Regions from separate parts of the Paenibacillus sp. FSL H7-0943 genome, predicted to be linked through region 2. Evidence: predicted binding sites of a transcription regulator. Region 2 holds the regulator's gene; the other holds the start of a gene.
What was found. The regulator CtsR, encoded in region 2, represses protease genes until heat stress. The targets are predictions, from matches to a motif close to ATGGTCAATAAAGGTCAAACA.
Positions count from the first base shown of each region.

Region 1: clpP (ATP-dependent Clp endopeptidase proteolytic subunit ClpP) is a predicted target of CtsR. The motif match lies at 2,496-2,516, and genes of this name have one in related genera.

Region 1 is NZ_CP150148.1:183,006-187,432, forward strand. It holds gene NSQ55_RS00895 (DUF4163 domain-containing protein) at 1-973, shown strand, start outside; gene NSQ55_RS00900 (GDSL-type esterase/lipase family protein) at 1,085-1,723, shown strand; gene clpP (ATP-dependent Clp endopeptidase proteolytic subunit ClpP) at 1,813-2,409, opposite strand; tRNA gene NSQ55_RS00910 (tRNA-Arg) at 2,603-2,677, opposite strand; gene NSQ55_RS00915 (sugar-binding domain-containing protein) at 2,946-3,998, shown strand; gene gap (type I glyceraldehyde-3-phosphate dehydrogenase) at 4,112-4,427, shown strand, end outside.
Region 2 is NZ_CP150148.1:6,273,404-6,277,830, forward strand. It holds gene NSQ55_RS27585 (protein arginine kinase) at 1-725, opposite strand, end outside; gene NSQ55_RS27590 (UvrB/UvrC motif-containing protein) at 754-1,278, opposite strand; gene NSQ55_RS27595 (CtsR family transcriptional regulator) at 1,309-1,770, opposite strand; gene NSQ55_RS27600 (GNAT family N-acetyltransferase) at 2,064-3,236, opposite strand; rRNA gene rrf (5S ribosomal RNA) at 3,658-3,774, opposite strand; rRNA gene NSQ55_RS27610 (23S ribosomal RNA) at 3,903-4,427, opposite strand, start outside.

The DNA of each region.
Region 1 (4,427 bases), 800 kb from region 2:
AGCTATTGATTCGCGTATCGTTTTAAAGGCAAACGGGATAAATTCGTTGCAGGAAGGTATTTTGAAGGAAGGACAGGCCTGGATTCCCATAACTTTTATGCGAGATGTGTTGGGATTACCGCTTGTGTATGATAAGAAGGAAAATGCGTACATGATTGGAAAAGGATCGACCAAGGCCAAGTTGATGTTATCCAGCTACGGTACTTCTGTGTGGGTGAACAACTATTTCATTCGAGAGTATGAAGGGAAGTTAATTAATAATCGCCTCTATGTTCCATCAGGATTGTTAAATGATTATATGGGTTATAAGGTAGATTGGAGTCGGGCCGCCAGTAGGCTGAATGTGGTGAACAGACCGCAGAACGCGCTGACGGTAACCACGGAAACTTATGCTAAAGATCGGGCAGAAGCTTTTATTCAGCTTGATTATCCGAAGATCAGTGGATTGGGCAACTCCAGTGCGCAACAAGCTATTAATAATACTTTGAAGGAAAGTGTTATGAAATTCGCGGCGGGTGCAGAACAGGATATCTCCGATCGAGATGGAGCAGAGCCCAAATACACCTATGATTCAGGTTATGTAGTGACCTACAATCAGAATGGTGTGATCAGCATAGTGATGCATCAGTATAGTGATACGGGCGGCGCCCATGGAATGACTAACCGTGAAGCCTTCACCTTCTCGCTTAAGGATGGTAAACGTCTACTGTTGGGCGACCTGTTTGGAGCTAATCCAAACTACAAAAAACAGCTGAATGCAAAGCTGAGCAAGCTGCTGAAGGCAGAGGATAGTTATTTGGGAGGATTCAACGGATTGAATACGGAGAAATATTTCTATCTGAAGGACGACAAGGTTGTTCTGTTCTTCCAATTATATGAGTACACAGCGTATGCTGCAGGCTTCCCTGAGTATACTTTTAGTTTCAAAGAGCTTTTACCGGATGGCAGTAGCCCGTTTGCTGGCATGAAATAAATGAAAACGCTTCGTCTCCGCTAATGTCGGCACAAGACATCTCCCCCTTACCAGAGTTGTCTCTTGTTCATATGCTAAAGGGAGTAACTAGTTTATGAACGGGGGAGAGCTATGGGCTACCAATATACTGCAATTGGCGATTCCTTGACGACTGGATTTGGTGCTCTGCCAGGTAACGGTTTTGTACCGGTGTACCGTAGAATGGCAGAAGGGAGACTGCGGACTACTGTAGCCTCTACGAATTTAGGCGTGAACGGAATGACTACTTCAGAGCTGGAGCAGCGGCTGCGCGGAAATTCCATGATGCGTGAGGCCGTTCGAGTAGCTGATATCATCACTGTGTCTATCGGTGGTAATGATTTGATTCACGCGGCCAAATCAGCAGCAAGACAGCAAGGCAACTTATCCGCAGAACTGCGCAGATCGCTTCAGGAATGCAAACAAAATTTCTCTGCAATTATGAATATCCTTATACAATTGAAGGCGAGGACGCGTAGACCTTTTATCATTAGAATTGTGGGATTATATAACCCCTATCCTCAGGTGGTTGGTGCGACAGAGTGGGTCAGGCAGTTTAATCAATACGCAGCACAGTACAGCAGCCGAGTATGTGGATTTGCTTCGATTTACAGTGAGTTCGCAGGAAATGAGAGAGGGCTGTTATCCATTGATCATTTGCATCCGAATGGCCGGGGTTATCGCGTAATTGCCGAGAAGCTGGATGCGCTAGGTTATGGCGGCCTGGCTTAATTGGATTTAGGTCTTCTATAAAATATAAAGAGGCTGTGCTCTAACCATAACGGATAGAGCACAGCCTCTTTATATTTTTACTTTATAGCTTACACACCGCTAGGCAATGTCTTCTCGATTACTTTATCTACGATACCGTATTCAGCCGCGTCTGCAGCAGTCATGAAGTAGTCGCGATCTGTATCCTTCTCAATACGTTCTAGAGGTTGACCCGTACGTTCTGCTAGAATACGGTTCAGCTTATCGCGCAATTTGAGGATGCGGCGGGCACGGATTTCAATGTCCGTTGCTTGACCTTGAGCACCACCCAGAGGCTGGTGGATCATGATCTCGCTGTTAGGCAGTGCGAAGCGTTTGCCTTTGGCGCCAGCGTTTAGCAGGAAAGCTCCCATGGAAGCTGCCATACCCACACAGATGGTGGAAACGTCTGGTTTAATGTACTGCATTGTATCAAAAATAGCCATACCTGCAGTAATGGAACCGCCTGGGCTATTCACGTAAAGGTGAATGTCCTTGTCAGGATCTTCGGCAGCCAAGAACAGCATTTGTGCGATGATAGAATTGGCTACCACGTCATTAACCTCCGTTCCAAGGAAAATGATGCGGTCCTTCAGCAGGCGGGAATAGATGTCATAAGCGCGCTCGCCGCGGTTGCTCTGTTCTACTACCATAGGAATATAACTCACGTGGAAAACCTCCTTGATATTGGTTCTTTAAATGTATTCATTTTTACTCTTGCCGTATTACCCACATGATAAACAAATTCAAACAAAAAGTCAAAGAAAGTCAAACTTATATTCAAAAAAAAGAGCCGACAAGCGGCTCTTTGGTTAAGTATTAGTATAGGCACTACTAAATTATGTGCAAAAATGAAATTAATGGCGCGCCCGCCAAGAATCGAACTTGGATCTCAGGCTTCGGAGGCCTACGTCATATCCATTGGACCACGGGCGCAACAAAAATGATTATAATACAATTTTTACACAATTGCAATGTAATATTAATACTGGACAAGCGCTTTAGGGGCAGGCATCGGGCGCTAAATCTTTTTCTGACCTTATTAATGTATAAGAAGACAAGCGCTTGAGAATTCTACTCTCGGAAGACTTGCGCTTCGAGCAATATTTGGTTAGAATATGGGTGGGACTTAAAAAGTTTACCCGGGACGTTTTGAGACCATGAACAAGGGAATAGAGGAAGACGAAGTTGCAGGAGTGAAAGTATGCGTAATTTATTAGATATCCAAAAGCAGCTTCTGCCTGATCTCATGGAAACCCTTAAGAGACGGTACACGATTCTTCATCAGATCATGCTGTCCGATATTATTGGGCGCAGAACGCTAGCCGCTTCGCTAGATATGACTGAGCGGGTACTGCGTGCCGAGACGGATCTTCTGAAATCGCAAGGGCTTATTGAGATCGAGAGTGTTGGCATGCGCATTAGCGCTGCTGGACGTAGACTGCTTGATTTGCTAGAGCCGGTTGTTAAGAGCCTATTTGGTCTGGATGAGCTGGAAGAGAAAATTCGAGCAACGTATGGTCTGGATAAAGTTATTGTAGTACCGGGTGATTGTGAGTCATCGCCGTTCACCAAACGAGAGCTTGGCCGAGCGGGTGCGAAAGCGCTGCTGAGTATACTTCGCGCAGATGATACAGTTGCCGTCACAGGTGGATCTACGCTTGCCGATATGGCTGATCAACTGACACCGCCGTTGTCCCTTTCCTATAAGAACGCTTGGTTTGTTCCGGCGCGTGGAGGATTAGGAGAGAGTATGGAGATTCAAGCCAACACGATTGCCTCAACAATGGCAAAGCGGGTTGGAGCCAACTACCGGTTGTTGCATGTCCCTGATTTGCTTAGTGGGGATGCATACCAATCGCTGGCACTTGACTCTAATATTGGAGAGATTGTACAAACCATCCGTAGTTCGCGTATTATTGTACATGGGATTGGGGATGCCATTGAAATGACCCGCCGCCGCAAACTGGACGAGGCTACAGTCTCGGAAATCCAGGGTGAAGGGGCAGTGGCCGAATCTTTTGGCTATTATTTCAATGAAGAGGGTCAGGTTGTCCATACCATGCTTACGATGGGTCTACGTCTAGAAGATATTATTCGGACAGAGAAAGTCATCGGTATTGCAGGAGGCAAACCCAAGGCCAAAGCCATTCATGCCATGCTGCGTTTCGGGCAGGAGAATATTCTCGTCACGGACGAGGCTGCCGCAGTAGAAATAGGCAAGGAAATTGACAATCAACTACAGCTATCTTCGTAGTTTTTAGATTGCAGGCAATAACATACTTCTTGCATCATACTTAACATTGTTGTCATGACAGACCTCACCGTCTGTTTTGAATAAATAAAACGAATTCTAGGAGGAACTATTCAATGAGTGTAAAAGTTGGAATTAACGGTTTTGGACGTATTGGACGCCTTGCTTTCCGCCGTATTCAAAATGTAGAAGGTATCGAAGTGGTAGCAATCAACGACTTGACTGACGCTAAGATGCTTGCTCATTTGCTTAAATATGATACAACTCAAGGTAAATTCCAAGGTGATGTTGAAGTGCATGATGGCTTCTTCAAAGTCAATGGTAAAGAAGTTAAGGTTCTTGCTAACCGCAACCCTGAAGAATTGCCATGGGGCGACCTAGGCGTTGATATCGTACTTGAGTGCACAGGTTTCTTCACAACTAAAGAAGCAG
Region 2 (4,427 bases):
TGAAGGTTCTCGATGATTTCACTTTCTGTTTGACCGAGAGTAATCTGATTGGAAATTTGAAAGATGTTCCCTACTGCTTCGCTGCCCTCACCATAAATTCCTCTTACAGTCAATCCCACTTGGTTCACTGCTGACAATATGCGATTGATCTGTTGGGTCATTACTAGTGCTGGCAAATGCAGCATTACTGAGGCACGCAGCCCTGTACCCACATTGGTGGGACAACTGGTCAAGTATCCTCTTTTATCATCAAAAGCGTAATTCACAGCCGATTCGAAGATATCATCGATGGCTGTCGCACGTTGCCATGCTTCTCTTACCTGAAGACCCGGGAACAGACATTGGATCCGCAGATGGTCTTCTTCGTTAATCATGATGCTGACCGACTCATCTTCATTTAATATCACAGCTGCGCCACGTGAATCATTAGCCAGATTAGGACTGATGAGATGTTTCTCGACCAATACCTTTTTATCCAGTTCATTCACTTCAGCAAGCTTTATTAGTTGAAAAGATCCGAATTCGGCAGCAGTTTCCCCATGAAACACAGGGGCCAGCAGCTCTAATACTTCTTCCGATTGCTCTAAGGAAGCAAGCATAGGGAATGGAAGATGCTCTAAATTACGTGCAATACGCATACGGCTGCTAATTACAATCTCGGAGTGACTGCCTCCCGAGCGCATCCAATCACTAAGCGCTTGTTCAGTAAATCGGAGACTTGACATGTCATATCCCCCCTATATATCAAAGACTTTACTCTTGTGCCATTTCTTTTTCAAGTTGGCGAATTTGATCCCGCAGCTCTGCCGCAGTTTCGAATTCCTCCTGTGCGATACTTTGCTGTAATTCCAGCTTCAATTCATCAATTTGCCGCTTGAACACAATTTGTGCTCCAGCACGTTTAGGAATCTTGCCTACATGCGAAGTGCTGCCATGCACCCGTTTAAAGAGCGGGTCCAGTGCACTGTTAAAATATTTATAACAGGAGCTGCAGCCAAAACGACCCAATTTGCTAAACTGCGAGTACGTCATTCCACAATTCTCACATTGCAGACTCTGCGTAGTCTTCGTAGCAGCCGTCTTTTCCTTACCGGCCCCTTCAAGATCAAGCAGACCGGACAGCAAGCTGTGAATGGAGAATCCTCCAGCAGTTCCCGGGATCAGTTCACCCTTCTCCCGCGCACAGCTCTCGCAGATATGAAATTCTGTCTTCTCTCCATTCACGATCTTGGTGAAATGGAGTGTTGCTGGCTTGACGCCACATTCCTGACATTGCATAAGCGAAAGCCCCTCCCTTATGATTGACAATTATTTGCCTAACAAAGAGATTAACATCGCCTTCATAATCTTGGCCCGAATCTCATCCCGATATGGAATCTTAACCGTTAGGCAATCCCGAGAAACAGCAGCGCGCATAAGACACGCCTCACGCTTGCTTAGAAAACCAGCTTCTTCCAGTTGATAAATCAACCCTTCGGCAGCGTTCTGATCTATCCCGCCACCTATAGTATGGTTTAAATGGGCATGCAGTGCCACGTTGGGCGGCAATTCAAAACGTTGAATACGAATATATCCCCCGCCACCACGCTTACTTTCCACCACATAGCCTTTTTCCAGTGTAAAGCGTGTACTAATAACATAATTGATCTGTGACGGTACGCATGAGAACTGGTCCGCCAGGTCATTTCGCTGGATTTCCACCGTACCTTCGGGACTTTCATGCAAAATATTCTTCAGATATTGTTCAATAATATCAGAGATATTGCGCATCACTCATCCTCCAGTGCTCTTTAAAGCTTCATAATATCGCTTGCGCCCGCATCCTTAATGACATTCATTAGTGAACTTCATTCATATAAGTCTGAAGAAAACTTCACAAATTCAGAGGATCGCACTGTATGTCATCAGGTGCGTTGACTTTGACTTTCTTTGACTTTTTAATATTATAACATATTCTGTGCTAATTCCAAGAGGATTCTCTTATTTTTCACTTTTTTCAGCGAATGTATTCGGAAATAAAGAACTCTCCCAGCATCTTTCGAAGGGGAGAGCCTAATTATTTTCTAAAAATGATCAAAAAGTGCAGTTTCAGCTTGCGGTATGATTTCTTCGAGCCATTCCAGAGCCCTCGGATTACCAGTCACACGTCCATAACGAGCCAGCTCTGCCGGGCGTTTATATCCAAACATTAGAATCGTCAGCGTACCAATCTCACAGCTTAAGTCAGCTGCATCCCGTTCACCCTCTATACGCAAGAAAGCTGCTGCTCCCTTTTCGGAGACAGTCCATTCCCACAACCCGTCATTCCATGGGGCGTATTTATCTTCAATATAGATAACCTGTTTCTTCTGACTGTTGTGACGCTTAAAAGAATAACTCTCCACGAATGCTTTAGCATTAACAATACGCGCCATAAAATAAGGATAATTCTCCTGCTCTATACGCGGATCAGGCAGCAAAAAGGGTAACATATCATCGGATGGCACCAGTTTTAGCGATGCACCGGTCACCATCGAATCGTGATTCGCAAGAAATGTCCACAGCCCCTGCCGGGCCTGTTCGTTCAAAAACACAAATTCATCAATGACCAGCTCTCTATTTTCTATCTTATATAGTACGTATCCTTCAGGTTCCCCAAGCTGTGAATAAAATACCGCAGTCTGACCTTCATCATCCAGAACAGAGTTTTCCCACCAGTCCAAATCACGCTTAAGTGTTCCGTTATATCTAACTGCAAAACGATTGTATAAGTTGTCCAATACTTCGATATCTATAACACCACGTCTTACCTTGCCCTCAACTTCAACCTTCTTGGGAAACTTGGCAACAGGAATGGAGTATTTCTTATATTCACAATAAACTTCCCAACCAAATTTGCGATAAAAGGGGATCAAGAACGGATGCAGAAAAGATAATGTCTGCCCCGCCTCATTCATCGTTTGCAGCGTATGCGCTAGGAGCTTTGCCACATGTCCCTGTCTGCGATTCTCTGGCCATGTCGCTACCCCTGCGAGCCCTCCCATAGGTACTAATCTACCTTGTATGTACACTTCGAACGGAAGAAGAGTAAGTTTAGCTTCCAAAGTACCTTCTTCAAAAGCACCCCATACGCGTTCTGCTTTAAATCTTTCCTTAGCATTCGCCCTTTTCTCACTAGGCAGCTTGTATTGAAAAGCATATTCAGATAAATCCATGCTTAGATCAAACTCTTCTGAGTGCAACTGTCTGATATCCACAAAACTCACCTCATCATTTATGAATTTACTTTTATGGTTAGTATAACAAGAGAGTGTATTGTGTGCGAATTATAAGGATATTTTTCGAACTTTTTTCAGTTATCCACAGCCTTAGGCAGTTTTAAAAATAGTCTTGTAATCTTGTTCTATTCAAGTTAAAATAATTATCCACTTATCAATCCCTCTATCCACATAAATATGACTATATCCACAGCAACCCGTGTATTACTTAGGTTTTCTGTTGACAGATCTACATAAATATGTACTTAATCCACACCATTTGGTGATTTTTTGCCTTTTAATCATCTATCCACATGTGCGTAAGTTTTCTGCAAATTCCAATGAATTATCCACAAGTTTTCCACAATCTATAATAGACGCAAAAAAGCCACTGTCGAGTTATCAACAGTGGTCTATTTGTGCTTGGCAACGTCCTACTCTCCCAGGACCCTTCGGTCCAAGTACCATCGGCGCTGGAGGGCTTAACGGTCGTGTTCGGGATGGGTACGCGTGGAACCCCTCCGCTATCGCCACCAAACATGCGTCTGTGAAACAGACGCTGCCGCGTGAAATTCAGTTCATCACCAGAAGTGACAATGAATTTCTAAGCGTATTTCAGGCTTGATGCCTGAAAACTGAATCCGAAACGAATCTGCATCCTACGTATAGGATAAGCCCTCGACCGATTAGTATTGGTCAGCTCCATGCATTGCTGCACTTCCACCTCCAACCTATCTACCTCGTCGTCTTCAAGGGGTCTTACTAATTGGGAAATCTCATCTTGAGGGGGGCTTCACGCTTAGATGCTTTCAGCGCTTATCCCGTCCGTACGTAGCTACCCAGCCATGCTCCTGGCGGAACAACTGGTGCACCAGCGGTACGTCCATCCCGGTCCTCTCGTACTAAGGACAGCTCCTCTCAAATTTCCTGCGCCCACGACAGATAGGGACCGAACTGTCTCACGACGTTCTGAACCCAGCTCGCGTACCGCTTTAATGGGCGAACAGCCCAACCCTTGGGACCTACTTCAGCCCCAGGATGCGATGAGCCGACATCGAGGTGCCAAACCTCCCCGTCGATGTGGACTCTTGGGGGAGATAAGCCTGTTATCCCCAGGGTAGCTTTTATCCGTTGAGCGATGGCCCTTCCATGCGGTACCACCGGATCACTAAGTCCGACTTTCGTCCCTGC